Regions from separate parts of the Pseudodesulfovibrio halophilus DSM 5663 genome, predicted to be linked through region 4. Evidence: predicted binding sites of a transcription regulator. Region 4 holds the regulator's gene; each other region holds the start of a gene.
What was found. Region 4 encodes sigma-54, which starts transcription at its own class of promoters, with help from an activator protein. Its sites were predicted from a motif close to CTGGCACGGNNNNTGCTT; they were not measured.
Positions count from the first base shown of each region.

Region 1: the regulator sigma-54 is predicted to act here: its motif matches at 3,564-3,581, upstream of BR24_RS12145 (Flp family type IVb pilin).
Region 2: the regulator sigma-54 is predicted to act here: its motif matches at 3,263-3,280, upstream of BR24_RS11955 (TadE/TadG family type IV pilus assembly protein).
Region 3: the regulator sigma-54 is predicted to act here: its motif matches at 5,110-5,127, upstream of BR24_RS07805 (PEP-CTERM sorting domain-containing protein).

Region 1 covers NZ_JCANTV010000013.1:10,805-18,185, reverse strand. The annotation lists gene BR24_RS12165 (TadE/TadG family type IV pilus assembly protein) at 1-77, opposite strand, end outside; gene BR24_RS12160 (pilus assembly protein TadG-related protein) at 87-1,298, opposite strand; gene BR24_RS12155 (TadE/TadG family type IV pilus assembly protein) at 1,324-1,719, opposite strand; gene BR24_RS12150 (sigma-54-dependent transcriptional regulator) at 1,963-3,360, shown strand; gene BR24_RS12145 (Flp family type IVb pilin) at 3,650-3,826, shown strand; gene BR24_RS12140 (Flp family type IVb pilin) at 3,858-4,037, shown strand; gene BR24_RS12135 (Flp family type IVb pilin) at 4,074-4,253, shown strand; gene BR24_RS12130 (A24 family peptidase) at 4,373-4,918, shown strand; gene cpaB (Flp pilus assembly protein CpaB) at 4,985-5,800, shown strand; gene BR24_RS12120 (type II and III secretion system protein family protein) at 5,809-7,194, shown strand; gene BR24_RS12115 (hypothetical protein) at 7,218-7,381, shown strand, end outside.
Region 2 covers NZ_JCANTV010000012.1:269,674-277,054, reverse strand. The annotation lists gene BR24_RS11970 (sigma-54-dependent transcriptional regulator) at 1-1,196, opposite strand, end outside; gene BR24_RS11965 (sensor histidine kinase) at 1,200-2,621, opposite strand; gene BR24_RS11960 (acylphosphatase) at 2,744-3,016, opposite strand; gene BR24_RS11955 (TadE/TadG family type IV pilus assembly protein) at 3,319-3,720, shown strand; gene BR24_RS11950 (TadE/TadG family type IV pilus assembly protein) at 3,710-4,105, shown strand; gene BR24_RS11945 (pilus assembly protein TadG-related protein) at 4,119-5,282, shown strand; gene lgt (prolipoprotein diacylglyceryl transferase) at 5,377-6,159, shown strand; gene BR24_RS11935 (hypothetical protein) at 6,227-6,820, shown strand; gene BR24_RS11930 (glutaminyl-peptide cyclotransferase) at 6,817-7,381, opposite strand, start outside.
Region 3 covers NZ_JCANTV010000010.1:199,158-206,538, forward strand. The annotation lists gene BR24_RS07785 (diguanylate cyclase domain-containing protein) at 1-280, opposite strand, end outside; gene BR24_RS07790 (hypothetical protein) at 669-935, shown strand; gene BR24_RS07795 (N-acyl amino acid synthase FeeM domain-containing protein) at 968-1,870, shown strand; gene BR24_RS07800 (ThiF family adenylyltransferase) at 1,898-3,916, shown strand; gene BR24_RS07805 (PEP-CTERM sorting domain-containing protein) at 4,217-5,071, opposite strand; gene BR24_RS07810 (CAAX prenyl protease-related protein) at 5,229-5,900, opposite strand; gene BR24_RS07815 (HlyD family secretion protein) at 5,915-6,988, opposite strand; gene BR24_RS07820 (ABC transporter ATP-binding protein) at 6,985-7,381, opposite strand, start outside.
Region 4 covers NZ_JCANTV010000015.1:115,273-122,653, reverse strand. The annotation lists gene BR24_RS15080 (LptA/OstA family protein) at 1-92, shown strand, start outside; gene lptB (LPS export ABC transporter ATP-binding protein) at 93-818, shown strand; gene rpoN (RNA polymerase factor sigma-54) at 1,061-2,488, shown strand; gene hpf (ribosome hibernation-promoting factor, HPF/YfiA family) at 2,528-3,070, shown strand; gene BR24_RS15060 (PTS sugar transporter subunit IIA) at 3,074-3,523, shown strand; gene rapZ (RNase adapter RapZ) at 3,530-4,414, shown strand; gene BR24_RS15050 (PTS sugar transporter subunit IIA) at 4,421-4,867, shown strand; gene BR24_RS15045 (PTS sugar transporter subunit IIB) at 4,868-5,326, shown strand; gene BR24_RS15040 (PTS sugar transporter subunit IIC) at 5,331-6,017, shown strand; gene BR24_RS15035 (manganese-dependent inorganic pyrophosphatase) at 6,112-7,035, shown strand; gene BR24_RS15030 (hypothetical protein) at 7,222-7,380, shown strand.

The sequences.
Region 1 (7,381 bases), on a different contig from region 4:
ACCATGACCGCGGGCAGCACCAGTCCGAATTCCGCGACCGTCATGCCCAGACGCTTTCCGTTCTTTCTGTGCAGCATGGTCGCCTCCTAGCTCAGCAGCCGCCAGCCGAGCTGGCGTCCGATCTTCTTGAAGATGTCGTCAATGTCGTACACGCTCGGCGCGTCGAAGTAGTGGTCGTCCGTGCCGGGCTTGCTGGACGCCATGGCGCGCATCAGGTCGCGGTCGGTGTTGTCCGAGGTGCCGAAGCGAATGGTGAATATCTCGATGCCCGCGTCCTTGGCGGCCTGCGCCTCGTTGAGCATGTCCTGATTGAGCCTGCCGCCGTCCTCGCAGTGCGCGTCGGTGATCTTCATGCCGTAATAGGCATTGGTCCAGTAGTTGTTCGGCTCGTAGTAGGCCCGGTAGGGGCCGCCGCAGTTGCCGTCCTCGTTGTCGCCGTCGGTGAGCAGGATGATGATCTTGCGGAACTCTTCCTTGTCGCCTGCCTGGTCGTAGGGCCTTTGCGGCGTGAGCATGTGGCGGCCCCACTTGAGGCCTTCGGGGATTACCGTTCCGGAGGCCGCGCCCGTTGCGGTCTGGTTGTTCAGGGAGGTGATGACCGCGTTCTTGTTCGTTGTCAGGGCCTGCGCTTCGGGGATGCTGGAGCAGGTGTCCAGATTCACGCGGCGGCGGTAGTAGTACGGCAGGTCCCAGTACAGGTGCATGAAGTCTTCGTGGATGCCGTGGTTGAGGGAGCCGTCGACATTGCGGCAGCCCGAGAGGCCGTCGCCAGCGGCTTCGCCCACGTTGACCTTGCCGCGGAAGGGCACCAGCCCGATCTTGGTGTCGGCCTCCGCGCCGTCGGGGATGATGAGGTCCACCAGTTCGCCCGCGGCTTGCTTGACCATGTTGATGGGCGTCCCCTTCATGCTGCCGGAGTTGTCGATGACGAAGACCACTTCGAGCTTGTTGAAGCCCGCGCTGGCCGCCGCCTCCACGCGCTGTGCGGAAAGGCCGAGAAAACCGAGGAGCAGCAGGTCCACGTCCGCGTGGGCCTCCACGTTCACGCTGCGGATGAGGGTGCCGGGGACCAGCGCGTCCAGCTCGGAGCCGGGGTAGTTCTTTTCAAGCATCCCGGTGGCCGCCGCCCGGACCAGCCCCTTGTCCAGTTCGGGGTCGTAGGGCAGCTCGAGGCTCCCGGCCAGTGCGGCCGAATCCACGGCGGCCTGAAGGCGCGTGTGGGCGGAGTAGAGGTTGCCCAGATCGAGCGCGAGGCCCACCATGGCCAGAACTGCGGGGATGACCATGGCCATGACCATGCTCACCGCGCCGAGGCGTTCACTGTTAGGGAAGCGGCATCGTTGTGCCCGCTTCGATGACGAGCATCTCTTCGCCGCCGAGCATTTCCAAAGCATCCCGGCCTCCCATTACTGGTTGATATTCGTAGCTGGCGAGCACGGTCACCGTGCGCGCGTCCGTATCGGTGGATACGCGGACGTCCACTTCTTCCGAAGGCAGGTCGGGCACGAGGCTCCGCACCAGCTCCTGCACGTCGGGTCCGGCTTCACCCTGCATCAGCACCATTCTGGCGCCCTCGCGGCTGGCTTCCACCAGCGAGGAGTGCGCGTGCATGGCGTTGCTTCCCTCCATGAGAAGGAAGAGAAGGAGCGCCATGAAGGGGAGGATGAGGCCGAGTTCGGCTGCGGCCATTCCGCTCTTGGATGATGATTGCTGTCTCATGTCCTGTTTTCCTCCGGCGGGGATTCCCGCGTTTGCAGGGAGTATCAGCAACGGATGTGCCACTCTCCATCAAAAGTGGATTTTTTTTGTGACCGATCTCGGGAGCCCTACGTATACGGTGTATATGCGGCTTCTCGATCCGAAAGACCTTTCGGGCGAGGGCTGGTTTGGTCGTATCGGGCGATCCATTTTTTGTGGATTGTACCGCCTTGTCATGGTAGAAGGAGAAAACCGGGTGCGCAAATGGCTGAACGAATACTTGTAGTGGATGACGACCATGCCTTCCGGGGTATGCTGGTGGAGGCGCTCGACGAGCGCGGCTTTACCGTGGAGCAGGCGGAGACCGCCGAGGACGGCATCGTGCGTGCCGGAAAGGGCGGGCTGGACCTGATTCTCCATGACGTGAAGCTGCCCGGCATGTCCGGCCTGGAGGCCTTGCCCAAGCTCAAGGAGGTGGCGCCGGAGACGGACGTGATCGTCATGACCGGGTACGGGTCCCGCGATACCGGGATTCAGGCCATGCGCGACGGGGCCTACGACTACTTTTCCAAGCCTTTCAGTATAAAGGAGATGGAGGTCGTCATCCGGCGGGCGCTGGAGAAGCGCGGCCTTCAGGCCGAGCTCGAAGTTCTGAAGCGCAACCTCAAGGGTGCGGGGCCGCTGGACAAGATCATCGGCGACAGCCCGGCCATGCAGGAGGTCAAGGACCGCCTGTCCCGCGTCGCCGAGCTGGACTGCGACGTGTTGGTGCTCGGCGAGACGGGGACCGGCAAGGAGCTGATTTCAGACACCATTCACGCCATGAGTTCGCGCGCCGCCGGCCCCTTTGTGAAGCTCAACTGCGCCGCCATCCCGGAATCTCTGCTGGAAAGCGAACTCTTCGGCCATGAGAAGGGCGCGTTTACCGGTGCGGCCTCGTCGCGGCCCGGCAAGTTCGAGCAGGCCGAGGGCGGCTGCATCCTGCTTGACGAAATCGGCGACATGCCTCTGCATTTACAGCCGAAACTCTTGCGGGCCGTGGAGCAGAAGCAGGTGGAGCGCGTGGGCGGCAGCAAGCCCATCCGCTTCGACGTGCGCATCATCGCCGCTACCAACCAGGAATTGGAACAGCGCGTGGATGCAGGAGAATTTCGTAGCGACCTGTACTACAGGCTCAATGTGGCCTCCATCCACCTTCCCCCGCTCAGGGAACGCAGGGAAGACATTCCACGACTGGTGGACCACTTCATACGGCAGGCCAACCTCAAGCTCGGGACCGACGTTCGCGGCGCAGACAAGAAGGCGGTCCGCAAGATGTTTGAATACGACTGGCCGGGCAACGTGCGCCAGTTTGCCAACGCCATTGAGCGCGCTGCGATCTTCAGCAAGAGCGGGGTGATACATGCCTCTGAGCTGGAGCTCGCCTTCTCCAGAACCCCGGGGGACGACGAGGCGGAGCAGGCTCCGGGAGCGGGCTTTGAAGAAATGAAGCTGCCCCTGCGCGAGGCCATCAATTCCTTTGAGCGGCGGCTCATCACCAATGCCCTGGCCAAGACTCGTGGAGTCCAGACAGAGGCGGCGAGCCTGCTTGGTATCAGCCCGAAAAACCTCTGGAACAAGCTGCGCAAGCACGGCATAGATTCAGCCGCCTTTTCCGCGTAATCCATTTTTTGTAGATCGCCAACCACCCGGTATCGTGAGGATAGTTGCTCACGATGCCGGGTTTTTCTGGATTGGTCGATCCACAAAAAATGGATTTGTGACCTTCGCAGTAGGTTCGTCTGTTGGTGCCGGATCCATCAATTTCACAAAGATTTCCTTTCAAGATGGGTGGTTGCAGGTCTTTTGGGAAAATTTCCCGAGTTGTGGCACGCGGGTTGCTCAATGGAGGGCAAGTTCGATGCGGCGTGCAAACGCCATGTATGTATCTTCATGAAACAAGGAGAAGAAAATGAAGACCCTCATGACTCTCATCCGTAGCGAAGAAGGCGCCACCGCGCTGGAGTACGGTCTGATCGCCGCGTTGATCGCAGCAGGCATCGTGACCGCGGTTTCCACCCTCGGCACCACGGTGTCCAACACGTTTACCAACATCGCCAACAGCATGACCGGCGCGGCAGGCAGCTAGCCCCGGTCGTCCAAGCCAAAGGGAGTCTTCAATGCAGATGCTCAAGACTTTAATCCGCAACGAAGAAGGCGCGACTGCGCTGGAATACGGCCTGATCGCCGCACTCATCGCGGCGGGCATCGTCACCGCCGTGTCCACCCTCGGCAGCACCGTGTCAGATACCTTCACCTCCATCGCCAACAGCATGACCGGCGCAGCCGGCGGAAGCTAGGTCGATGGGAAACCTTCAACCAAAGGGAGCATAATAATGCAAATCCTCAAGAACCTCATTCATAACGAAGATGGCGCGACCGCACTCGAATACGGTCTGATCGCCGCCCTCATCGCAGCAGGCATCGTCACCGCGGTTTCCACGCTCGGATCCACCGTCTCGAACACCTTTACCTCCATCGCCAACAGCATGACCGGCGCCGCTGGCGGAAGCTAGGCCATGGAAGCCAGTTCGGGGCCTGCGGAGGGGAGAAACCGCAGGCCCCGGGGTTCCCGGGGAGTTGGGAACACTGGAAACCAACGAGGCAAATCAATGAAAGGATTCGGGGAAGAACCATGGATTTCATCATCGCCGCGCTGTTGCTGGCCGCCCTGGCCGCGGCTGTCGTCACGGACGTCAGGAGCCAGCGCATACCCAACCTGCTCACGTTTCCGCTGATACTCGCGGGACTGGGACTGCACACCGCCACGGGCGGGCTTCACGGCCTGCTTTTTTCGCTGGCCGGGTTCGGTCTCGGCCTCGGCGTGATGCTCATCCCGTTTCTGATGGGGGTCATGGGCGCCGGAGACGTCAAGCTCATGGCCGGTGTCGGCGCCTGTCTCGGCGTGGAAACGGCCTTCATCGCCTTTCTTGTCACCTGTCTTGCGGGCGGCGTCTACGCTTTGGGCATGCTGCTGCGGCACATGGACCACCTCAAGGCGATCCTCGCAAATTTCCGCTACACAATCCTCGCGTTTCTTACCACCCGGACCGTTGAGTACACCCCCGTGACACCCGAAGGCTCCCTGCCGCGCCTCTGCTACGGCGTGGCCATAGCCGCGGGAACCGTGACCGCCATGGCACTGACCATGATCGAAACGGGCGCACCGTTCGCACGGTAGCCCACCCGGACGTCGCCGGACCGCCGCCGTGGCGGAGGCGGCGACGACACCCAAGGAGGAAGCACCATGACCAGATCCACGAAAGCGGCCCTTCAGATAGGACTGGCCCTTGTCCTGTCGCTGGTGGCGGCCTTCATGGTCTTCCGCTGGATGGCCCAGCGTCCCGCCCAGAATACGGCACAGGCCCCGGTCACCTATCACGTGGTGGCGGCCGCGGACCTGAAGAAGGGCATGAAGATAGGCCCCGAGGCCGTGGCCCTCAAGGGCAGGCGCACCGAATCCACCCCGCCCGACGTTTTTCTCTCAACAGGTCCCGTCGTGGGCCGCGTGCTGGCTCAGGACCTGGCCGAGGGAGACCCGCTGACCGCCTCCATGCTCGAACCGCTGGAGCTCAGGGTCCCCGGCGTGAGCGCCATGATCACCCCGGGCAAGCGGGCCATGTCCGTCAAGGGCAACCCGGTCATGGGCCTGTCCGGGTTCGTGCTGCCCGGCGACAAGGTGGACGTGCTGGTCTCCCTGACCAAGGGGCGCGACGAAAAGCCCGTCACCAAGCTGGTGCTGGCGAACGTCCCTGTGCTCGCCACGGGAACGCAGCTCTCGTCTCCCAAGGGCGAGGGCAAGACCGCCTCGGTGGATGTCTACACGCTCGAACTCACGCCCGAGGAGAGCGAGCGGCTGGCGCTGGCCGCCACCCGCGGCACCCTGCATTTTGCACTGCGCAACGCCGAGGACGCCGAACCGGTATTGACCCCCGGCTCCACTGTGGACAGCGCGCTGGCGGCCCACCGCAAGGCTCCGCCAAAGCGGAAGCGGACCCCGCGCAGGCGCAGGGTCAGCGTCGAGGTCATCAACGGCGGCGAACGCAGCAAGGTGAAGTTCTAGGAGATATCATGCGGCAAGCAGTATACATAATGACGGCAATCGTGCTGCTGGCGCTCGCGCCCGCGGCGGCCTCGGCCGAATCGCCCGACGAGGTGATGCTGGTCAAGAACAAGTCCGTGGTGATCGACGTGGAGTCGCCGGTCAGCCGCGTCTCGCTGGGATCGCCCGATATCGCCAGCATGCTCCTGCTCTCCCCGCGTCAGATCTACCTCGCGGGCAAGGAGTTCGGCGCGACCACCCTGACGCTGTGGACCGACGGCGGCATCGTGGTCAAGGACATCAAGGTGGTGCCGGACGTCACGGGCCTCAAGCGGATGCTGCACGAGGTGCTGCCCGCCGAGACCGACATCAGCGTGCGGGCCAACGCCGAATCCGTCACCCTCACCGGCAGCGTGAGCAGCGCCTCGGCCCTCAAGGCCGCCAACGAGCTGGCTCAGACCGTGGCCCCGGAAAAGGTCGTGAACCTGCTGCGCGTTGACGGCGTGATGCAGGTCATGCTCGAGGTGCGCGTGGCCGAGATGACCCGCACCGTGCTCAAGCGCATGGGCGTGAACTTCGCCTACCTGTCCAACAATTTCACGGCGTATTCGTTTCTCAACGGCCTGACCTCGCTGGATCAGGACGGCGACGTCATCAACCTGACCGACCGCATCAACGGCGTGGTCCAGTCCACGTCGGGCAGCAGCTCCTTCAGCGGCTTCATAGACGCCCTCAAGGCCAACGGGCTGGTCAAGGTGCTGGCCGAACCGAATCTGGTATGCGTGTCCGGTGAGACCGCCGATTTCCTCGCGGGCGGCGAGATTCCGATCCCGGTTCCGCAGGCGCTCGGCATGGTCTCCATCGAGTACAAGCCTTTCGGCGTGGGCCTCAAGTTCACCCCCACCGTGCTCAGCTCCGGCGTGATCAATCTTCAGGTCAAGCCCGAGGTCTCGGAGCTGGACTACTCCAACGCCGTCACCTTTCAGGGCTACACCATTCCGGCGGTCCAGACCCGCAAGGCCTCCACGGTGGTGGAGCTGGCCGACGGCCAGAGCTTCGTGGTGGGCGGCCTGATCAGCGACTCCCTGCGCGAGAACGCCAACCGCTTCCCCGTGCTCGGCGATGTGCCGGTGCTCGGCTCGCTGTTCAGCAGCAACGACTTCAGAAGCAACAAGACCGAGCTGGTGATCATCGTCACCGCGCATCTGGTCAAGCCCGTGGACGCGGCCACGCAGTCCCTGCCAACGGACGGATTCCGCGAGCCGAACGATTACGAATTCTATCTGCTCGGGCTGCTGGAGGGGCGCCGCGACGAGCCCGCGCTGACCAGCGCCCCCGAGAACCGGCGCAAGTCCGCCGTGGTCAGCCCCGAGAGCGGGTTCGACGGCGATCTGGGCCATTCCCTGCCGAACTGAGGCGGGTACAAGGAGAAGTCTTCATGAAGAACGTCGCAGTGACCGTCATCGTCTTCCTCGCCTCGCTTGGATTGTCCGGGTGCAGCGTCATGCAGGTGCAGCACGAGCCCAGCACCATGCCGCACGGCACCGCCGTGAGTCAGGCGGTGGAGGCCCAGAAGCTCAACCCCATGCCCGCCGGCACCGA
Region 2 (7,381 bases), on a different contig from region 4:
AGCGACAGCGGCTCCGGCCCGGAGTCGCGGCTGTCGGCCGCCGGCGGCGTGAGCTGGACGTGCTCCGGCAGCAGGGTCTCGCCGTCGCAGAACACGAGGCCGCCCTCGATGGCGTGCATGAGCTCGCGGATGTTGCCCGGCCACGGATGGACGCGCAGCTTTTCGAGCGTCCTGGAGCCGATGCGTACCGCCGGACGCCCCATTCGGTCGCAGTACATGGCGGTGAACCGCTCGGCCAGCTCGGGGATGTCCTCGGTGCGCTCGCGAAGCGGCGGAATCTCGAGCGTGACCACCCTCAGCCGGAAGTACAGGTCTTCCCGGAAGTCGCCTTCGTGAACCATGCGCAGCAGATCGGCGTTGGTGGCGGCGACCACCCTGCAGTCCACCTTGCGCTCGGTGGTGTCGCCAACGCGGCGAATGGTCCGCTCCTGAAGAAACCGCAGCAGCCGCGTCTGCATTTCGGGCGAGATGTTGCCGATCTCGTCCAGAAAGAGCGTGCCGCCGTCCGCTTCCTCGATGAGGCCGCGCTTGTCCCTGACCGCGTTGGTGAACGCGCCGCGCACGTGTCCGAACAGCTCGCTCTCGAGCAGGGTGCTCTGGGTGGAGCCGCAGTCCACCGGCACGAAGGGGCCGCCGGAACGCTTGCTGCCGTCGTGGATGAGCCTCGCCACGCGCTCCTTGCCGGTGCCGGACTCGCCCAGGAGCATCACGCTGACGTCGGCGGCGGCCACGCGCTCGAGACGGGAGACGAACTCCTGCATGGCCGGGCTCTGGGTGCCCCAGAAGTCTTCCAGCGGCAGGCGCGACGGCTTCGGAACCTTGGGCGGGCGCTGCTCCAGCGCGGCGTTGATGCGCGAGACCAGCTCCAGTCCGTCGAAGGGTTTTGTGAGGTAGTCCGCCGCCCCGTTCTTGAGGGTGTCCACGGCCTCGGGCACGTTGCCGTAGGCGGTGAGCAGAATGACCGGGATGTGCGGCCACCCGCGCGAGACCTCGTGCAGCAGGCCCTTGCCGCCCATGCCGGGCATCTTGACGTCGGACACGATCAGGTCCACCGGCTCCTCGGCGATCATTTCGAGGGCCGTCTCCGCGCAGTCGGCGGTGAGCACATCGTAGTCGGCGCTCTGAAGTCTGGCTTCGAGTACGGTGAGGATGTCGTCATCGTCGTCCACGGCAAGTATCAGCGGGGTGTCTGTCATGGGTTATTCCTGTTCGTTGATTGCGGGGGGCAGCACAAAGGAGAAGCGGCACCCTTCGCCCTCGGGGCAATGCAGGTGCAGGGTTGAGCCGTGCGCCTCGACGATCTTCCGGCAGATGGCGAGGCCGAGGCCCGCGCCGCTTTTCTGCTCCCGGACGCCCTCGGAGCGGTAGTACTTGTCAAAAACCAGTTCCTGCTCCTCATCCGGGATGCCGGGGCCGTGGTCCTGCACCGCGAATTCCGCGCCGCCGTTGGACGGACGCAGGCTCAACACCACGCGGGAGCCGGGGGGCGAGAATTTCACGGCGTTGTCGCCGAGGTTGGTCAGCACCTGCCGGATGCGTTCGGCGTCGGCGCGCACGGGGTGGCGGGGCGCGGAGACGTCCGCCTCCAGCTCGATTCCCGCCTGACTGGCGGCCGGGAGCAGGCTCTCGGCCACTTCCTCGAGCAGGGCGCCGCCGTCCGCGGCCTTCGGGGAGACGTCCAGTCGGCCGGACTCCAGCCGGGAAACGGTCATGAGCTTCTCCAGCAGGTCGGAGAGGTTGCCCGCCTGCTGCTGGGAGATGTCGATGAATTTGGCCTGTCGTTCGTTGATTTCGCCGAACACGCCTTCGCGGATCATGTTCAGGGACTCGCGGATGGTGGTCAGGGGGGTGCGTATCTCGTGGCTGAGCATGGAGACGAACTCGGCCCGCATGCGCTCCTCGGCACGCAATCTGGCGCCCATGCGGTTGAAGGCCGCGCCCAGCTCCGCCAGTTCGTCGCGCGTGGCCACGCGGACGGGTGTGCGAAGGCCGCCGGTGCGGACCTCGCGGATGCCGCGGCGAATCTCCCGCAGGCTTCGGTTGAGCCGCCATGCCAGAAAGAGGCTGCCGCCGGTGCCGAGCATGAAGCAGACCACGAGACCCCATATGCCGGTGAGCATGGCCGCGCGTCCGGAGCGTTCCAGTTCGCGCAGCCGTCGCTGCATCTCGGAGCGGTTGCGTTCCAGCGTCCCGTTGAGCACGCCGAGCCACTTGCGGATGGTGGGGTTGGGTTCCAGCGCCTTGTCCGGCGGGCCTTCCTGATCGATGGTTATCGAAAACTCTTCGGTCAGCGGGGCCCACTCCTCGCTCAGTTCGGGGTGTTCGTTCAGGGTGTCCTGCAGAATTTCGCCGAAGCGGTCGATATCTTCGACCACGTAGTCCACGGCCTCTTCCGCGCCGAGCAGGGTGAAGCGACGGATGTTCTCCTGCACGCTCTCCAGCCGTTCCGCCATCTGCCTTGCGGCGACGCCGATCTCGTGGTTGCGGGCCACGAGGTCTTCAGCAGCGGCGGTGTTCTCCGAAACACGCAGAATGAGCCAGCCGGACGTGACGAAAAAGACGGTCACCAGAAGCAGGGACCAGAGCAGGAGCTTGTTCGAAATGCTGATTCTTCGAGCCATGTGGACCTGTTGTTTGGCGTTGGCGGGCACATGAATCATAGCCTTGCCGGGGCGGCAATGCAACGGGCCGCCGGGACATCGGTCCCGACGGCCCTGCCCGTTCCTTAAAGTCTCGGGGAGAATCAGCCCCGCATTTCGAATTGGTCGTAAGTCTTGTCGTGGTCGAAGGGGTCGCAGTGGATTTCGTCCACTTCGGGCAGGGGTGCCTTGGTCCGGAGCTGATGCTCGAACTGCTTGAGCTTCTCGGTGTCGCCCTGAACGAGAATCTCGGCTTCGCGGTCCTTGACGTTGCGGACCCAGCCGGTCAGCCCGAGGTGCTCGGCTTCCCTCTGAACCCAGCCCTGAAAGTTTCCACCGTGAACCTTGCCTTTGACGATGCAGCGGTAACTGTTCATTTAGAATGCCTCCCTAGGAATTTTCCCCCACGATACATTATTCTGCGCATTTGGAAAAGTGGGGAGCGCCAATTTTGTCGTTTCGACATCCCGAACGGACATTGGAGTACGGGGCAGTCTACTGAAAGTGGATTGCGGGCCACGATCCGTAGAAAATCCATGAATCGTGGGTTCGGTGTTTTGCCGTGCGCAAGTCTTTTTCCGTAAAATACATGTCATATCGGCGCATTGCATGTGTGGAAAATTTTGGCACGGAAGGTGCTTTGATTGGGTGACCAAGAATTATAATCGAGGGCCGATCAATGACTGGCAAGAAGAATCATACAAGCAGCAAGTCCGGCATGGCAGCCGTGGAGATGGCATTCATCCTGCCTCTCTTTTTCGTGCTCATGCTTGGCATGTTCGACATCGGTCGCTGGTGCTGGGCTCGCAACGTGGTCAATGACGCGGCTTCGCAGGGCGCCCGGGCCGCCATGCTGCACGAATATACCGAGGCCGACATCTGGTCGGTGGTGGAAGGCGAAGTGCAGGGCGGCGGCATCGAGTCCGCGCCGGAAGTTGTCGTGAGCGAGCGGATCCCCGAGGAACCCGTGAGCGTGACGGTAAGCGTGCCGTTCGAATTCTACACGCTGGGTTCCGTCCTAGAAGGACTGGCGGAAAACAGGACGATAACGGCAACAGCGGTGGTGCGCCATGAACGATAGGAACAGACGAAACAACACCCGAAAGGGCAACAGCACCGTGGAATTCGCCCTTGCTGCGAGCCTCGTGCTGGTCCCGCTGCTGCTGTTCATGGTGGACGCCCACCGGATGTACACGCTGCACACCTCGCTCAACCGCGCCGCGCGGGAAGGTGCGGTGCAGGCTTCGCGGGGGCAGGACGCCCGTCAGGCCGTGGTGGACTCCCTGAGTTCCGCGGGATTTGATCCTTCCCTGCTGACCATGGCCGTGCAGACCGCGGCCGCGGGCGACTACGGCGACGCGGTCGACGTGAACCTGAGCTACGACGCCTCCGGGCAGGTCGTCCTTCCGGTGCAGGACATTTTCTCCACGCTGGCGGAGGCTTCGGCCACCGCCAAGGTGGAATAGAAGGAGGGACGCCATGCAAATAATCAGACGATTCGTTCGTGAAGAACAGGGCATAACAAGCATCCTCGTGGCTGCGGCCCTCGTGGCTCTGGCCGGGGTGGCCGCTCTGGCGGTGGACCTCGCCCACATGCAGTTTCGCAGAAGCGACATGCAGAGCGCTTCGGACGCAGGCGCGCTGGCAGGGGCGGACGCCCTGCTCTCGTACGGGGATGATCAGGTCTCCGTGGCACAGGCAGCCGTGGAGTTCGCCCGCAGAAACCTTCGCGAAGACGACGTTCCCGCTTCCGCCGTGACCACAGCGGACGTGCGCTTGCTGCGCGACGGCGTAGTGGTGACCGAAGACGCGGACACCGTGGAGGTGCGAGTGACCCGCAACGCCGCCCGGAACAACCCCGTGGAGCTCTCCTTTGCCCGCGTCTTCGGCGTGGACTGGGCCGACGTCTCCGTGGTTTCCCGGGCGCGGATCGTGCCGGTCGGCTCCTCGCTCTGCGTGAAGCCATTCAGCGTGCCTGACAAGTATACGTGGGACGACGAAGCGGAGCCGGTGGGCTCGCCCTACCGCTCCAACGGCCAGCTGGATACCGACAGCGCCGCGGAGCTGGCGAGCGTGCAGGTAACGGGGTATTCGGAAAGCGACATCGGCACGGTGATCCAACTCAAGCCGGGTGACCCTCATGACACCGTCGTTCCCAGCCATTACAATCTCATCGACCTGCCTCCGGTGAACAAGGGTACTCCGGTGACCGGTGCGTCCATGGTCAACGAGAACATCATAGGCTGCACAGGCTCCAACGCCGAGGCCACGGTGGGACCGGAAGACGAACTTCAGCTCGAGCCGGGCAACAGCAAGGGGCCGGTGACCAAGGGCGTGCGCGACCTCGTCGATCAGGACCCCTATGCCTACTGGGACGACGCCTCCAATTCCATCGAAGGCAGCTTCGAGCCGGACCCCATGGACAGTCCCCGCGTGGTGCTGATTCCGTTCTATGATCCGGCGCAGCCGCCCGTCTCCGGACGCAACACCATCTTCGTGACGCAGGTGGCAGCGGTCTTTGTGGAATCCGTTTCCGGCAACGGCACCGTAACGGCGCGGTTCATTCACGCCACCGCCCATTCTCCGGAAACCGGCGGCTCAGGTGGGCTGCTCCGCATGACCAGACTGGTTCGGGCACAATAGCCTCCTGCGGGACTTTACGAAATCATGACTCCACCGTACAACGGGACCGGCCGCTTCGGTCGGTCCCGTTTTTCACGTCAACACCGGGGGATTCGTGTTCATACATCCGGGTTTCGATCCCGTCGCCATATCTCTGGGCCCACTGGCCATTCGCTGGTACGGACTCATGTATCTGCTCGGCTTTGCCGCGGGCTGGTATCTCGGACGGTTGCGCACGCGGCAGGCGTGGCGGGGCTGGAGCGCGGAGCAGCTGGACGACCTGGTAACGTGGGCCATCCTCGGCGTGGTGCTCGGCGGGCGGCTCGGCTATGTGCTTTTCTACCAGCCCCAGATCATCTGGACCGATCCGCTGGAGATTCTCGCGGTGTGGCACGGCGGCATGTCCTTTCACGGGGGGCTGCTCGGCGTGGTCACGGCATGCTGGTTGTTTGCGCGCAAAAACGGCAAATCGCTGCTGGAAGTGGGCGACTTTGTTGCCCCGCTCATCCCGCCGGGGCTGTTCTTCGGCAGACTGGGCAACTTCATCAACGCCGAGCTCTGGGGCCGCGTCACCGACGGGCCGTGGGGCGTGGTGTTTCCTCAGGCCGGACCGCAGCCCCGGCATGCCTCGCAGCTCTATGAAGCCGCGCTGGAAGGGCTGGCGCTCTTCGTCATTCTCTGGCTGTATTCATCGAAGCCCCGCGCGGCGGGACGCGTGGGCGGCATGTTCCTGCTGTGCTACGGAGCGTTTCGTTTTCTCGTGGAGTTCGCCAGAGAGCCGGACGCGCATCTGGGCTATATCGCCTTCGGGTGGCTGACCATGGGGCAGCTCCTCTGCCTGCCCATGCTGCTGCTCGGCGCATGGTTCGTGCTCCGTCCCGGCGGCGAATCAAACTGATTCAGTCTTTTTCTCCATATCATTTCAAAGACACCTGGCGCGACAGCGCAACGCAAGGAGGCCCCTCATGCGGGTATTGGGTATGGCAATGGCATTGATTCTGATCTCGGCCGCGGGCGTGTGCGCTCACGGGCTGGAGGAGTTCGGCGTGGAAGCCAAACGGCAGTTCCTGTGGGAACAGAAGGCCATGGAGACTTCCTGCAGCCGGGACGCCCGTATGGTCAACGGCAAGCTGCATCGTCAGATGTTCGGGTGGGACAATGAGCGCAACGAGTATTTCATCCTTGATGCATTCGCTCGGCCGGGCGACGACAAATGGACCCTGCGACGGTACTATTTCAATGCGCACGCGCTGAAGCGCATGAAGCTGGTGCGGTACATGCCCAGCCGTATGGCGCGGGAAGCGGGTCTGAAGCCGTGGAGCGGGCTGATCATGAACTTCAGGGACAAGGCCGTCAGGGTGGAGGAGCTCTCCATCAGGGCCGAGGGCCGCGAAGATCGGACCACCCCCGCGGAGAGCTTCAGCAGGACCGGCCTCGTGCGCATGGACATGTGTTCCCCGGAAGCGGGCGAGCACCTGCTGCGGGCGTTCAAGGCCGTAAGCGACTGGACCGAGTTCGAAGACATGGCCGTAACCTTTAAGGCCGAGGGCGAGAACTAGCGAACCTCGGGAGGCTTCACCAGTATGCCGGGAAGGGCGATGCGGAACATGGCGTTCCAGTCCTTCCCGGTGACGTACAGCGCATCATCCCTTTCATCCCATGCGATGCCGTTGGCAACCTCTGCGCCGGCATTCAGGCGCTCTCTGAGGGGGGAGATATCCAGCCGGGCGGCCACGATGCCGGTGGCGGGATTGATGATTGCCACCTCGTCGAGCTTCCAGATGTTGGCGAGCAGCCAGCCGTTGACCATCTCCAGTTCGTTGAGCCGCCGCACCGGCCTGCCCTCGTCGAGGACCAGCCTGCTGCCGGTGCGTCCGAATCCTTCCGGCTCATGAAAGTGCACCCACGCCGAGCCGTCGGACATGATCAGCCGTTCGCCGTCGAACGTGAGCCCCCATCCCTGCCTGCGCGAAAAGCGTTCCGAGAGTTTATGCCATCCGGATGGTTTCAGAGTGTGCGGGTCGAAGGTCCAGACCTGTCCGGATTTCCATGTGAGCATGAACAGTTTCTCTCCCGCCATCGCGATTCCTTCGGCAAAGAGCTCGTCCGGCATCCTGTAA
Region 3 (7,381 bases), on a different contig from region 4:
GGAGTTGGGAGCCTTCCGTGAGGTGATTCTCCACCAGATCGGCCGGGCGGACTTTTTTTACATGGGGTTTGAGCGCCTGCTCGATGTCCAGCGGAGCATTGCAGATGGTCAGCGCCGCGAGCTGTGAGGCGCAGAGGCACTGGAAGTTGCCACCCTCCACCGGGTAGGGGATGTGGTTGGACTCGAAGCGTTTGAAAAGTGAAAAAATTCTGCTCAGATCGGTCTGCGCGATCGTCTTGGGCATGGGTTTGAGAGCTATATCCTGGAAAGTGATCTGCATGATTTTTCCTGTTGTCAGAGACTTTAGGGAGTTCGGCTTTTATTGGCATGTTAATAGCAATAACCATGACAATCCGACGCCGGAATACGGGAAATCGTAACAATGTAGGCTGGCGCACCTCCGGGTGCGGCGATGGTCAGGGGATCAAAGGTACAGGAGGTTCTTCGTGAAGGTTTGCTTTGATATGAACCACTCGGAATATCAGGCTTTGCAGGCAGTCGCGCAGAGTCACAAACGCCCTGCGGGAGACTGCGCCCGGGAAATTGTCCTAGGGTATCTCAAGGATAAAGGAGGGGTGACGGAGCGCGGCGGAAGCGACAGACGGGCGCATCCGCGGCTGGAAGTGTCAATTCCTGCGGTATCGTGTGTAAACATCCCCGACAGGGGCGTGCACAGTCTGCCGGTCACCATCAAGGATATTTCCAAGGGGGGCATGAGAATTTCCTTTCATAACCTCGACATGGGGTTCGCGGACAGGTTGTCGGGAGTGTCGTATTTCGAAGTGGTCTTCACCATTCCGGAGACGTACCAGACGGTCTCTTTCTACTGCCGCAAGACATGGAGCAACGTGTCCAACGGCGTGAGCATGGGAGGCGGGTTCGATACATCAGACTCGAGACCGATCGAAATGCTCTCAAATTACATGGAAGGGTGAGCAATGAGCTGGACAGGTGGATGGCGATGGTAATGGCTGCAAAGGAAGGAAAAGTCGGCAAGCCTCCGCTCAACGGAGTGGAGCGGCGACGCACCATCAGGATAAGGCGTTCCGCACTCGTTCGGGACAACCTCGACGATATCGATCGTCCCAGCATCAAGATAGGGGAAACGCTTGACGAGCTGAAACAGGCCTTTCGGGTCGTCTACACGGAGTATTACAATGCCGGGTACGTGCCCAACCCGGAGCCAACGGGCATGCTCTACGGCGTTCACAGCCTGCTGCCGACGACTTCCGTATTTATTTTCAAGACCTACCTGAAGGTCATCTCGACCATGAGCCTGTACAAGGACACGCGTGTCTTCGGTCTGCCCATGGATGCCGTTTACAAGCCGGAGCTGGATGCACTGCGAGCCAAGGGAAGACAGGTTGCCGAAGTCGGTGCGCTGGCCACTCCCAGAAACCGTCGCTGGGCCAATCTGGTCATCTACCTCGCCAAGGCGCTGTTTCACTACGCCCATCTCGTGGAACTCGACGACGTGTGCATAATGGTCAATCCCAAGCATGTCAGGTTCTACAAGGAAATATTCCTTTTCGACCAGCTTGCCGAAGAGCGCATGTATGATGCGGTCGGCGCGCCCGCGGTGGCGCTTCACGCCGATGTGCACACCTACGATCAGCGAATGCGAGATGCTTACGGCGAGGCCGACTTCGACACGGACCTTCTTTCCTTCTTCGTGAAGATGAAGAACGCGGTCATGGATCCCGACATGAAATATTCCGTGGGCAACGACAGGCCGCTGGAGCAGTCCATTGTACAGTATTTTCTGGATCAGCGTCCGCACGTCCTCAACGGGCTCAACGAAGAACAGATGCAAGTGCTCGCCTATCTCTATCCTCAGGCCATCGGGGGAAAGGGAGAAATCGGACACTGATGCGGAACGCAATGTCGGGGGGCGACCGTGAATCGTGAAGAACTGTTGCGGAAAGTATCCGGATACGGTCTGAGCAGCCGCGCGGAATATCACGCGGCGGCCTTCTCACGGAATCTGGGCCTCATGAATGCCAACGAGCTGGATCGACTCATGCGCGCACGCGTGGCGGTTGCAGGGCTCGGAGGCGTGGGCGGCAGCCATCTCGTTTCCATGATCCGTTGCGGCGTGGGCGGCTTCAGCATCGCGGATATGGATGAGTTCAATCCGGTCAACGTCAACCGCCAGTATGGAGCAAGCGCAGCCACGTTCGGTTCGGAAAAGCTGAATACCATGGTGCGCATTGCCACCGAAGTGAATCCGCACCTCGATATCCGGACTTTCCCCCAGGGCGTGACCGCTGACAATCTGGACGATTTCCTCCACGGCGCGGACGTTGTTCTGGACGGACTCGACTTCTTCGTTTTCGAGGTGCGTCGGATGGTCTTCAAGCGTGCCCTGGAGCTCGGTATTCCCGTCATCACGGCCGGCCCCATGGGGTTCAGTTCGGCGGTGCTGGTGTTCATGCCCGGAGGTATGGGGTTTGACGAATACTTTGACATAACCGACGAGACCCCGGTGCGGGACAGGCTGCTCAAATTCGCCATGGGGCTCTCGCCGCGGGCCACGCACGCCGGATACATCGACCTCAACGCCGTGGACATTGACGCGGAGCGCGGTCCTTCCTCGGCACTGGCCTGCGGGCTCTGTTCCGCGCAGGCCTCCATGGAGGCCATTCGCGTCATCCTCGGGCGCAAAGGCGTCAAAGCCGTTCCCTATTACCTTCAGTTTGACGCATACAAGCGCAAACTGGTTCGCGGCAGACTCTTCAAGGGGAATCAGGGACCGCTTCAGAAAGCCAAGCTCTGGGCCTTCAAGAAATTTCTGTTATCTCCCCGTCCCACCGGCAACCGTCCCGTCGCTTCGCCACCCCCCGACAGCGGCGACGGGACGGTGCTGGATTATCTGATCCGCGCCGGGGTCCGTGCGCCTTCGGGCGACAATGTTCAGCCCTGGCGGTTTCGCAAGAGCCCCGGACGGATCGATCTCTTCATTGACCGTGAGGCGGACCACAGCTTCTTCAATGTCGCCCAGACCGCGTCCCTCATGTCCTGCGGTGCCGTGGCTGAGAACATGTCGGTCGCGGCCCGCGCCTGCGGACGCAGGCTTGATGTGGAATGCTTCCCGGGGGACGAGCCCGACCGTGTCTACGGCATGGAACTGCGTGCCACGGATGACCCTGCGGATGATTCCTTTCTGGACGCCATCTGGCTTCGCACCACCAATCGCCGAGAATTTTCGAGCGAGGCCGTGTCCGACGGAGTATGGCAAGCCGTTGCGGAGACACTGGACGGTTTCTCCGGACTGCGGCTGCACTGGGCAAATGATCGGGATGGCATCCGAACTTTTGCCAAGGCCGTGATGCAGCTGGACATGCTGCGGAGCGAGAACCGCTCGCTGCATGAGCATCTTGTGTCGATGATTCGATTTACGCCGCAGGAAGAGCGTATCACGCGCGACGGCCTGCCCCTCAAGAATCTTGAAGCGGGCAAGCCGGGGGAACTGTTTCTGAGGGCCACCAAAAGCTGGTCCGTCATGCGCGCGGCCAACCTGCTCGGCACGTCGCGGGCGGTGGCGGCGCATTCGGCGCGGGGCATCCGCAAGTCGGGCGGTGTGGGGTTCATCTCCATGGACGGCCGCAGCCCCGAGGACTTTCTGAGGGCGGGGCGTGCGCTGCAGCGTGTATGGCTTCGCTTTGCGCATTACGGCATTCAGTTCCAGCCCGCAGCGGCCCCGGCGTTGTTCCGTTTGCGCGTGCTGCTTGAAGGGGAGAGCTCCTTCGGCAGTGACCGACATCTGGATATACTGTCCCGCTCGTGGCCGCTGGTGGAAGATGTCTTTCCGGGCTTTCTGGCCTCGGTGCCCGTCATGTTTTTCCGCGTGGGGTTCGGTTCGGCCATCCGACACGGCACCCACAGGCGGCCCGTGGAAAGTTTCCTGATCTCCTGACCCATATTCGTTCGGCTGCGGACAACGGCTGGTCGGCTCGCACGGTGAGCCGACTCTTCGCGCACGCAAGACTCATTGGGACGAGCACATCCCGTGGCCATCCCGAGGTGGAATTGGTGGCCGTCTCGCGTGTGAGGCAGAAGCGGGGCAGGCGCTCTGGGCCGTTTGTGCGTGGGGGCGGGACGCTGTGCGGACAGGCTGCGAGCTTTTGGGAGGGGATGGGGCCCGGTGTCTGGAAAAGAGTGAAGGGAGCCTCCTTGCGGAGACTCCCTTGATTTTGTGAGGAATCTGACTTGCCGGTTAGTTCTGGAACTTCCTTCTGAAGCCGAGGAGTCCGAGGAGTCCGAGGCCGAGGATCAGGAAGGTGCTCGGTTCCGGAGTGGCGATGACAGCGGGGTCGGCGATGTCGATCAGCCAGGGGATGTCCGGGTTGGCGTTGGCGCTGATGTCGGCTTCGCCGAAGAGGGCCACGTCGTAGTCAAAGACGCTTTCAGTCGGGTCGTTGATCAGCGCGTTGCCCCAGGGAGCTTCGCCGTAGGACTGGAAGCCGTAGATGTTGGTGCCGAAGCCGTCAGGATCGAGCATGCTGTACCAGTAGCTGTTACCCGGGGTCAGGGCCAGAGTCGCCCATTCGTCGCCATCGGTGTGGGTGGCGATGCTGGTAGCGATATCAGGCGAGGACACGTCGGCAGTGTCGTCACTGAAGAGCTTCATCACGGAGTAGCCTGCCAGCTCGTCGGCGCTGAAGGTGTCACCCATGATGCCTCCGAGACCTGCGTCGTTCCAAGTAACGGTTCCGCCGTCGACGGTGTAGTAGTTGTACGTGTCGTTGGCAGCACTCAGGGACGTGAAGGTCAGGTTGTCGTTCACGTACTGGGCCGAGGCGGCGAAAAAGCCGGTCAGTTCGGAGCCTGCGGGCTGGTTTACCACCGTGCCGATGTTGTCCTTGATGTTGCCTGCCTGCAAGACGCCGTAGACGACATCTCCGTCGACCAGCGGGTCGGCAATGTTGTCTGCGGTGCGGCCGTAGACGTTTTCAAAGCCGTCGAAGCTGATGTAGTTGTAGCCGCCAGCAAGAATCGGGGCTGCCGCGGCAAGGCTGGCCGTGAAAGCCAGGGTGACGACTGTCAGGATAAGGGTCTTGAAAATTCTCATGTCATTCCTCCAAAAAAAGTTGCGATTTGCCCTAGTTTAAGCAACTGGTGTGCCAAGTTGTTTTATCTATTTTTTTCAGCTTCTTAAGTGAGGCAGGTGGGTCCGTGAGGTCTGGCTTTGTAAACCTCCCCGACAGAATGTTCGGAAGCTCTTGACACTACCAGAAGCGCCAGTCGCCGGTACTCAGCACGTACAACGCCAGCGCGCCGTTCGTGACCGCGTGGCAGAGGATGCACTGGGCCAGACTGTTGGTGCGCATGTAGATGAATACAAAGACGACCCCGGCCAGTATCCCGGCCAGCCACAGGTTGTGTTCCAGACCGAAGAGGGCCGACGTCGCGATCACGGCAAGGGCGGTGAGCGCGCCGGGGCGCACCTTTTGGAAATCACGGTTCACGAGATACCGGGCAAGAAACGAGCGCCAGAAGAGCTCCTCCATGATGGGCACTACGAGCGTGGCTCCGGCCACGCGGACTGCAAGCATTGCGACAAGTGCCGCCCCTTGCGCTCCCGGCTCGTAGGGGGTGAGTTCGCCCTGTATGGCGAAGCCCCAGTCCATGTTCACCCAGGCGCCGCACAGCAGAATACCCACCGCGACTGTGACCGGGGTAACGCGAGCGTCGGCGAGTTCTTTCCAGCGGATTTCGGTGTAATGTTTTCTGAATACCCAGAGAAGCAGGGCAGTCAGCCCGGCCCGGAGCGGATACAGTGTGTCGAAGAAACCCGGTTCGAGCGCGTCTTCGGGGAGAAAAGCCGCGAGCTCGGCCAGAGCGATGAAGGTCATGTACGCGGCGAAGGGGATGATTCTTGCTGCTGCGGGGGAGATCATGAAGCCTTGATCCTTTATCGGTTTTTGGCCGACTGGCCCGTCTTGATGAAAACGTCACCCGTAAGGCCGGTGATGAGGTCCCGGTCCTCGTCCATGGAGACGATCACCTCCAGCACCTCGGTGTCAGCCTTGTCTCCCGGGGTATCCAGAGGCAGCTTCTTTTTGCCGGTCATCCTTCCGAGGCGAACGACGCGACCCTCGAACCGCCGGTTTCCGAAGGCATCGGAGACGAAGAAAGCGGACTGGCCCAGTTTGACCCCGGCCGCGAACTTTTCATCGACTTCGGCCCGGATGTTGTATTCCGTGGTGTCGCCGACGGTGAGCACCGGGCTTTCGAAGAATATTGAGACGTTTTCCCCGGCCCGTCGGTGTGTGCGCAGCACCACTCCGTCTATGGGGGAGCGCAGCAGCGTCTTTTCGAGGTTTGCCTCTCGCTCGCGGGCCTGCATCCTCGCTGCGTCAAATTCGGCGTAGGCCGAGGCGATGTCTTCCTTTCGGGACTGGTCCTTGGCGATGAGATGGCGCTGGACCGCCTCCTCGTACTGCTTCTGGGCCACGCGGAAATCCCTTGTGGCGCGGTCGACCTCTTCCTTTGCGATGAGGTTCTTCTCCAGCAGTTCCTTCCTTCGCTGCATCTCGACCCGAGCGTTCTGCATCACCAGCCGGGCGCGCTCCACGGCGGCCCATGCCTCGCTTTTTTCCTCCTTGCGCGCGCCTGCCACCAACTTCTCATAGGTAGCCCTGCGCGCCTCCTGAATGGCCTGAGCCGAGGCGAGCTGGGCCTGATAGTCCTCGTTTCGAAGATTGGCCAGCACCTGCCCCTTTCGTACCGGGTCGCCCTCCTTCACGGAGACCGACTCGATGAGGCCGCTGATCTCAAAGGCGAGGGCTCGTTCCTCGGAGACGGGTTCGACCCGTCCGTAGGCGGCGATCCAGGGAGAGGACTCCTCAAGCGGCGGCACGGACTCGAAGGCCTCGGTGGAGTTGTCCACCTGCGGCAGCAGTCGTGCGAGCCATCCCGGCGCCTGATAGTGGACGGCAACGGCGAGACCTGCCGTGAGGGCGAGCAGAAGAAGCAGTACTCTCATGTTTTCCTCGACTTTCGAATGTTGTTCATTTCCTTCGGCGGAAGAAGCAGGCCGTCCTCGATGGTGATGATGCGGTCGGCGAACTCGAAGGTTCGCTGGTCGTGCGTTACCACTACGACGGAGCGGGTGCCGTCGTCGGCGAGGGAGGACATGAGGTCCATGACCAGCCTGCCGTTTTCTGAATCGAGCGCGGCGGTGGGCTCGTCAGCGAGGATGACCTTGGGCGACCCCGCCAGTGCGCGGGCGATGGCCAGCCGCTGCTTCTGGCCGCCGCTGAGGGTTTCGGGGTAGACGTGCGCCTTTTCAGGGAGGCCCACGTTCTCGAGAGCGGCCATGGCGGCCGCCGCGGCGTCTTTTTTGCTCATGCCTCGCAGGTCGAGGGCCACCATGACG
Region 4 (7,381 bases):
ATGTTCGGGAAAACCGCAGTGAGGTGGTCGGCGGCGAAGGCAAGCGCGTCGAAGCCGAGTTCTTCACCAACAGCGGTCTGGAGATTCAGTAGATGGAAAAGGGCCTCTCCGCCTCCGATCTCAGCAAACGTTACGGTCGCAAGGAAGTCGTTCACAGCATTCGCCTGTCGCTCGGCCGCGAGGAAGTCGTCGGACTGCTCGGGCCCAACGGCGCGGGCAAGACCACGACGTTCTACATGCTCGCCGGGATCGTCAAGCCGTATTCGGGAGACGTCTATCTCAACGGCAGGAATATCACAGACCTTCCGTTGCACGAACGGGCGCGGCTCGGCGTGAGTTATCTGCCGCAGGAAAGCTCCATCTTCCGCAAACTGACGGTTCGCGAGAATCTGCAGATAATCCTTGAGCAGACGGATATGACGCCGCGCCAGCAGCGCGACCGCGCCGATGAGCTTATGGAGATGTTCTCCATAACCAAGCTCGCGGATCAGGCTTCCATGTACCTCTCCGGCGGGGAAAGGCGCAGGCTGGAAATAGCCCGGGCGCTTATCATGAGTCCGGATTTCATTCTTCTCGACGAGCCGTTCGCCGGCATCGACCCCATCGCTGTCATTGATATTCAGGAAATCATCTCCGTGCTCAAGAGTATGGGCATCGGGATTCTCATCTCTGACCACAATGTCCGGGAAACTTTGAATATCTGCGACAGAGCCTACCTTGTGTACGAGGGCACCATCATCCTCGACGGCACGCCTGCCGACATCGTGCAGAGCTCCCGGGCCCGGCAGATCTATCTGGGCGAAGACTTCTCTCTCTAGTTTTTTTCGAGAGTTCCACCCTTTGGTCGTTTACAGTCGCCCGGAAGGTTGGTACAGTTTTTTCATGCTCATTGTGTTGTGTGTGTAAAATCAACATTTGCAGTTGGTTATCCGGTCTTTCTTGCGGTAGTGGAAAGCATGTGGCATACTTCAACACAAGTGATTCGGGTTGTGTACCCCGAGCAAATGACCAATTTTATGTCGAGAACCGGGTGGGACGCCCGCATGAATAGAGAAACCGTATGGGGCTTGAACTCAGGCAACAACTCAAGCTGACGCAGCAGCTGGTCATGACGCCGCAGTTGCAGCAGGCAATCAAGCTGCTGCAGATGTCGCGTCTCGAGCTGGTTGAAACGGTTCAGCAGGAGCTTCTTGAAAATCCTTTTCTGGAGGAATCCGAAAACGAGGCCGTTCAGGAGGCTCCGGAAAAGGAGTCGGACTCCCTCAAGGAAGCGGGCGAGGGGACCGATGAATCCGTCATGCGTGACGCGGACTGGGACAACTACATGGGCGAGTTCTCCAGCTCTTCCAAGCAGTCGCAGGTCCGCGAATACGAGTCCCCGGAAGAGGGCCTGACTTTTGAGGCCCGTCTCGCGTCTAAGCCTTCCCTTGAAGGGCACCTCGGCTGGCAGATCCGTCTCTCCGACTTCTCGGAGCAGGAGGTCGCCATTACCGATGTAATCATAGGCAACCTTGACTCCAACGGTTATCTTCAGGCCAGCATGGAAGAGCTCTGCGAGATGATTCCCGGTGTCGACGAGGATCTCGTCGAGTCCGTGGTCAGGCGCATCCAGCGTCTCGACCCTGTCGGCGTTGCGGCCCGTACTCCGCGTGAATGTCTGCTTGTGCAGATGGAGATGCTCGGCATCGACGATCCCATTCTTGTGTCGATAGTCACCGAACACCTTGAGGACATCGAAAAGAACCGCTTCAAGCCGCTTGCCCGAAAGTTCAAGATTTCTCTGGAAGAGCTCAAGGGGTATCTTGAAGAGCTTCAGAAGCTCGACCCCATGCCTGGCGCCAATTTTTCGAGTACCGAGCCGCACTACGTCAGCCCCGACGTGTATGTTTACAGCTACGGGGACGATTTCGTGATCGTGCTCAACGAGGACGGTCTGCCGCGTTTGCAGATGAACCAGTTCCTCGCCGACACCGTGCAGGGAAGGGCGGATCTGGACAAGGACTATTTCCGCGACAAGATGAGCTCCGCGGCATGGCTGATGAAGAGCCTGTACCAGCGCCAGCGCACGCTCTACAAGGTCATGGAGAGCATCGTGAAGTTTCAGCGCGAATTCTTCGTGGAGGGCGTGACCAAGCTCAAGCCCCTGATCCTCAAGGAGGTCGCCGAAGACATAAACATGCACGAGTCCACGGTCAGCCGCATCACGACGAGCAAGTACGTGTCCACACCGCACGGCATTTTCGAGCTCAAATTCTTTTTCAACAGTGCTCTCGACCTCGGCGACGGTTCGCAGGTCGGGTCGGAAAGCGTCAAGGCGCTCATAAAGAAACTCATAAGCGAGGAGGAGCCGAAAAAACCGCTCAGCGACGAAAAGATCGGCGAGATACTCAAGGAGCGGCTGGACGTGAACATCGCCCGCAGGACCGTGGCAAAGTACCGGTCCGCCATGGGGATTGCATCATCGTCCAAGCGCAAGAGCTATTTTTAGTCAAGGCTTGTTCACTACCCATAACCAGGAGGGTATTCCATGAATATCAGCTTCACCTTCAAGAACTTCGATCCTTCTCAGCATCTGCGGGATTATGCCAACAAGCGCTTCGCCAAGCTCGGCAAGTTCTTCAAGGACACCGACAATGCGGATCTTCAGGTGAACCTCATGGTGGAGAAGCTCCGTCACAAGGCGGACGTCATCCTGGATGCGGACACCATGCACCTGACGGCGATCGAGTCCTCCGAGGACATGTACGCCACCATTGATCTGGTGCTGGACAAGCTTGAGGCGCAGCTTCGCAAGCAGCGCGAGAAGATGAAGGGCAAGACCAGAAAGGTCCGTCAGGAACGGGAGGTTCGCATGAACTACCTGAACTATGGCGAAGACCGTCTTTCCGAGCCCACCATTGTGGGAACGGACAGCTACGTGCCCAAGCCCATGTCCGTGGACGAGGCTGCCATGCAGCTTGACACCATGGATCATGAGTTCCTCGTCTTCAGGAATAGCGAAACCGAGGGCGTCAACGTCATCTACAAGCGCGACAACGGAGACTTCGGCCTCATCGATCCCGGATTCTGATCAATGAAACTTGGTGACTACCTTGAAAAGGACCTGATTCTCTCCGACATGGCCTCGGCCGACAAGGCCGGGGCCCTCGGAGAGCTTGTCGTTCCCTTGCAGGAACGCTTCCCGGACATGGATGCCGACAATGTCCTGCGCGTTCTCAAGGAGCGCGAGGAGCTCGGCACCACAGGCATCGGCGACGGCGTCGCCATTCCACACGGAAAGCTGGACTCTCTGGAACAGATCGCCGTTGTGGCAGGCCGAAGCCGGGAAGGGCTCGACTTCGAGTCGCTCGACTTCAAGCCGTGTCATATATTCTTTCTGGTGCTCGCTCCTGAACAGGTCGCGGGGATGCATCTGCGCATTCTGGCGCACATCTCGCGGCTTTTGAAGGACGACTCCTTCCGCAAGGCCTTCATGGAGGCGGAGGGACAGGATGAACTCTGGAAACTGCTCAAGAGCGCATAACCCGCCATGACACCACGCAACGCCTTCACGGTCATCATTGTAACCGGCCTTTCAGGGGCGGGGAAGAGTACCGCCATCCGGGTCTTTGAAGACCTCGGCTTTTTCTGCGTGGACGGGCTGCCGGTGAGCATGGCACCCAAGCTCGCGGAGCTCTTTCGGCAGAAGGATGACCCCCGGCAGCGCGGGCTGGTGCTCGGACTGGACCTGCGTCAGGACGACTTTCTCGAAGAGTGGAACGAGGCGCTGGAGTCCATGGACAGCATGGGCGCCCGCGTCGAAATCTTTTTCGTGGAGGCTCGTCTCGAAACGCTCGTGACGCGCTATGCCATGACTCGTCGTCCGCATCCGCTGGAGAGTGCCAGCCTCGGACTGGAGCAGGCTCTTGAGAAGGAACGTGATCTGTTGGACCCGATCCGCAAGCAGGCGGCCCTTGCCATCGACTCCACCCAGTACTCGGTGCACGACTTGCGCCGGGTTATTCAGGAAAAATGGACCACGGTGCAGGAGCCGGGCAGGGGGATGCGCGTCCACGTGCTGTCCTTCGGCTTCAAGTACGGAATGCCGATTGAGGCGGACCTCGTGTTCGACATGCGCTTTCTGCCCAATCCCTATTTCGACGCGGACCTCAAGGCCGGCTCCGGAAAGGATGCCGACGTGGCCGAGTTCGTGCTCGGCAGAGAGCCCGGGAGCGAATTCATCGGCAGGTTCAGGAATTTCATCGACTACATCCTCCCTCTTTACGCTGACGAGGGGCGCTACAGGATAACCATCGCCATCGGTTGCACCGGCGGCAGGCACCGCTCCGTGGCCGTGGCCGAGAATCTTTTCGCCAATCTGAAGGATAACGGATACTCCGTGACTCTGGAACATCGACACATGGAACTTGGGTAGGCACTCATGGCTGAGAGCGAACAGGAAATCGGCGCGGGCGTCCTTGTGGTGACGCACGGAGCTTTTGGAGAGGAACTCATCAAGGCGGCCGAGACCGTGCTCGGTCCTCAGGAGCGGGCCGAGTCCGTGGGCGTCGACGTCGACCGTGGCGTGGACAAGACCGTCGAGGCTATTCGGGAAGCCATCCAGCGCACCTCCGACAAGCGCGGCACCATCATTCTGACAGACCTTTTCGGCGGTTCCCCGACAACGCTGAGCCTGTCCCTGCTCAAGTCGGAAAAGGTCGAGGTTGTCACCGGCGTCAACCTGCCTATGCTCGTCAAGGCGCTCCAATCGCGCCAGAAGCCGCTTGCGGAGATCGCCTCTGATGCGGCCGAGGCCGGGCGGCAGGGCATCAAGGTGGCCGGTGCGCTGCTCAATGCCAAGCCGGGCTCCAAGAAGGGGAAGCACTAGATGGCGCTTATTCGCATCGACAGCCGCCTCATCCACGGTCAGGTCATAGAGTCGTGGCTGCCGTATACCGGGGCAACGGTGATCGTGGTGGCCAACGACGAACTTTCCGCCGACATCATGCAGCAGCAGATCATGTCCCTCGCCATCCCCGGTGGCGTGGAATGTCTCTTCGTGCAACTCGATGACCTCGAAGCGCAGCTTTCCGAGTTGGACAAGGAGGATGTCCTTGTGCTTGTCTCCAACTGCGCCGATGCGCGGCGCGCCTATGATCTCGGCTGGTCGTACGATGATCTGAACATTGGAAACGTGCATTACAGCCCCGGTAAAAAGCAGTTTTCTCCAAGCGTTTCACTTTCTTCGGAAGAAGAGGGCTGTCTGCGCTACCTTTACAAAAAGGGCGTCGTGCTCGACTTTCGGTGCGTGCCCAATGATCCGGTACAGGTGAGGTTCCCCGCATGATCGCATCGCCGTACATCTGGTTTGCCGTCGTCGCTTTTTTTTTGCGCTCTTCGCGCTTTTCAGAAGCACCGTAAGCATCGGGCTGCTTGAGCGGCCGCTTGTCATCGGGCTTTTCTGGGCTCTCGTTACCGGACATTTCGAAACATGCATGGCCATTGCCATATTTTTTGAACTGTTCTGGCTGGACCTGCTTCCCGTGGGGGCATACATCCCTCCGCATCTCACCGCCGCCGCCTTTGCCTCTCTCGCCATCGTCAGCTGGTTCGAAATGGTGGACCCGTCAAGAATCATGGTGGTTCTGTTTGCCTCCATGCCGCTTGCGTGGTTGGGTGCACAGCTTGAGGGTGTCCAGCGAATGCGAGAAAAGAAAAGTTACAACAAGCTGCTCAATTGGTCGCGCAAACCTGTTCATCACGGCCTGCCGGGCCAACTGATTCTTCGCTCGGCCATGACGCATTTTATAACGGCATTTGTTCTGTTCTATGTCATACTCATTGGATATACTTGGGTTTTCGAGATGATCCTGCCGCGCATTGGCGGTCTGCTCTCTTCGCTGAAGGTCCAATGGGCGCATCTGCTTATTGCCGCGACCCTCGGAGGGGTCATGGCATTACGTGTAAGGCGCGCATATGCTGTACTTTTTGCCTGTGCGGCGCTTGTGCTCTTTTTCTCATTCCGCCATGCTTTCTGACTTGGCAGCCGGTGGACTTTGTGATAAATGGAACATTCTTGATTTTAGGGTGTAGCCGTTTGCTGCAAACCAATCCATTTTAGGAGGACTTGATATGGCTATCGTAGTTGTTGGACACAAGAATCCGGATACCGACACCATTGCTTCCGCCATTGCGGTTGCTGATCTCTGGACCAAGCGCGGCATGGAAGCCAAGCCCATCGCTCAGGGCGAAATCGCTCCCGAAACCGCTTTTGTTCTGGAAAAGTTCGGTTTTTCCGCCCCCGAAGTGATGACCGACGCCACCGATCAGAAGATCGTGCTGGTCGACCACACCGACCTGTCCCAGTCCATGGACAACCTTGAAAAAGGTGAACTCCTGGGCGTTGTGGACCACCACAAGCTCGGCGACGTCACCACCCCGAACCCGCTCGAAATGTGGGTCTGGCCTGTCGGCTGCACCGGCACCGTCATCAAGGCCATGTACGACTTCTACGGCATCGAAATGCCCAAGAACGTCGCCGGCATCCTGCTCTGTGCCATCCTGTCCGACACCGTCATGTTCAAGTCCGTCACCTGCACCGACGCCGACAAGAAGGCCGTCGAAGAACTGGCCAAGATCGCCGGTGTCGCCGACGTGATGGCTCTGGGCATGGAAATGTTCAAGGTCAAGTCCGCCGTTGACGGCGCTTCCGCCGACGAACTGGTTTTCCGTGACTACAAGGACTTCGACATGTCCGGCAACAAGGTCGGCATCGGCCAGCTGGAAGTCGTTGACCTGTCCATGCTGGACGCTCACAAGGAAGCCCTGCAGGCCGAGATCGAAAAAGTGAAGACCGACGGTCGTCACTCCGTCTTCCTGCTGCTTACCGACATCATGAAGGAAGGCTCCGAAATGCTGATCGCTTCCGACGACGCTTCCGTTGTCGAGAAGGCTTTCGACGGCGTCAAGGTCGACGGCAACTCCGTCTGGCTGGAAGGCGTGATGTCCCGCAAGAAGCAGGTCGCCCCCAACTTCATCAAGGCTTTTGAAGGTTAATCACCGCAAGAGCTTGTTGTAGCGCAAAGTCAGGCCCGGTGCGATCGGCGCACCGGGCCTTTTTTGTGCCTGAATTTCACAAGCGCGATTATTAATTGCCGGTTCCGCGTTTACACGCTTGCTCCTGAACGGTATATAAGAGGATGTGCGAAATCCTTTTCGAACCGTAAATTGGAGGAACGACCAATGGCCAATTGTCATGAAATGAAGCCCGGCGACATCTACTACTGCGAAAAGTGCGGACTTGAACTCAAGGTTGAAAAGTCTTGTTCGTGCAGCCCGGGCGGTGAGGAATCCTGTACGGTGCCGCTTTCCTGCTGTGGGCAGGAAATGACCAAAAAGTAGG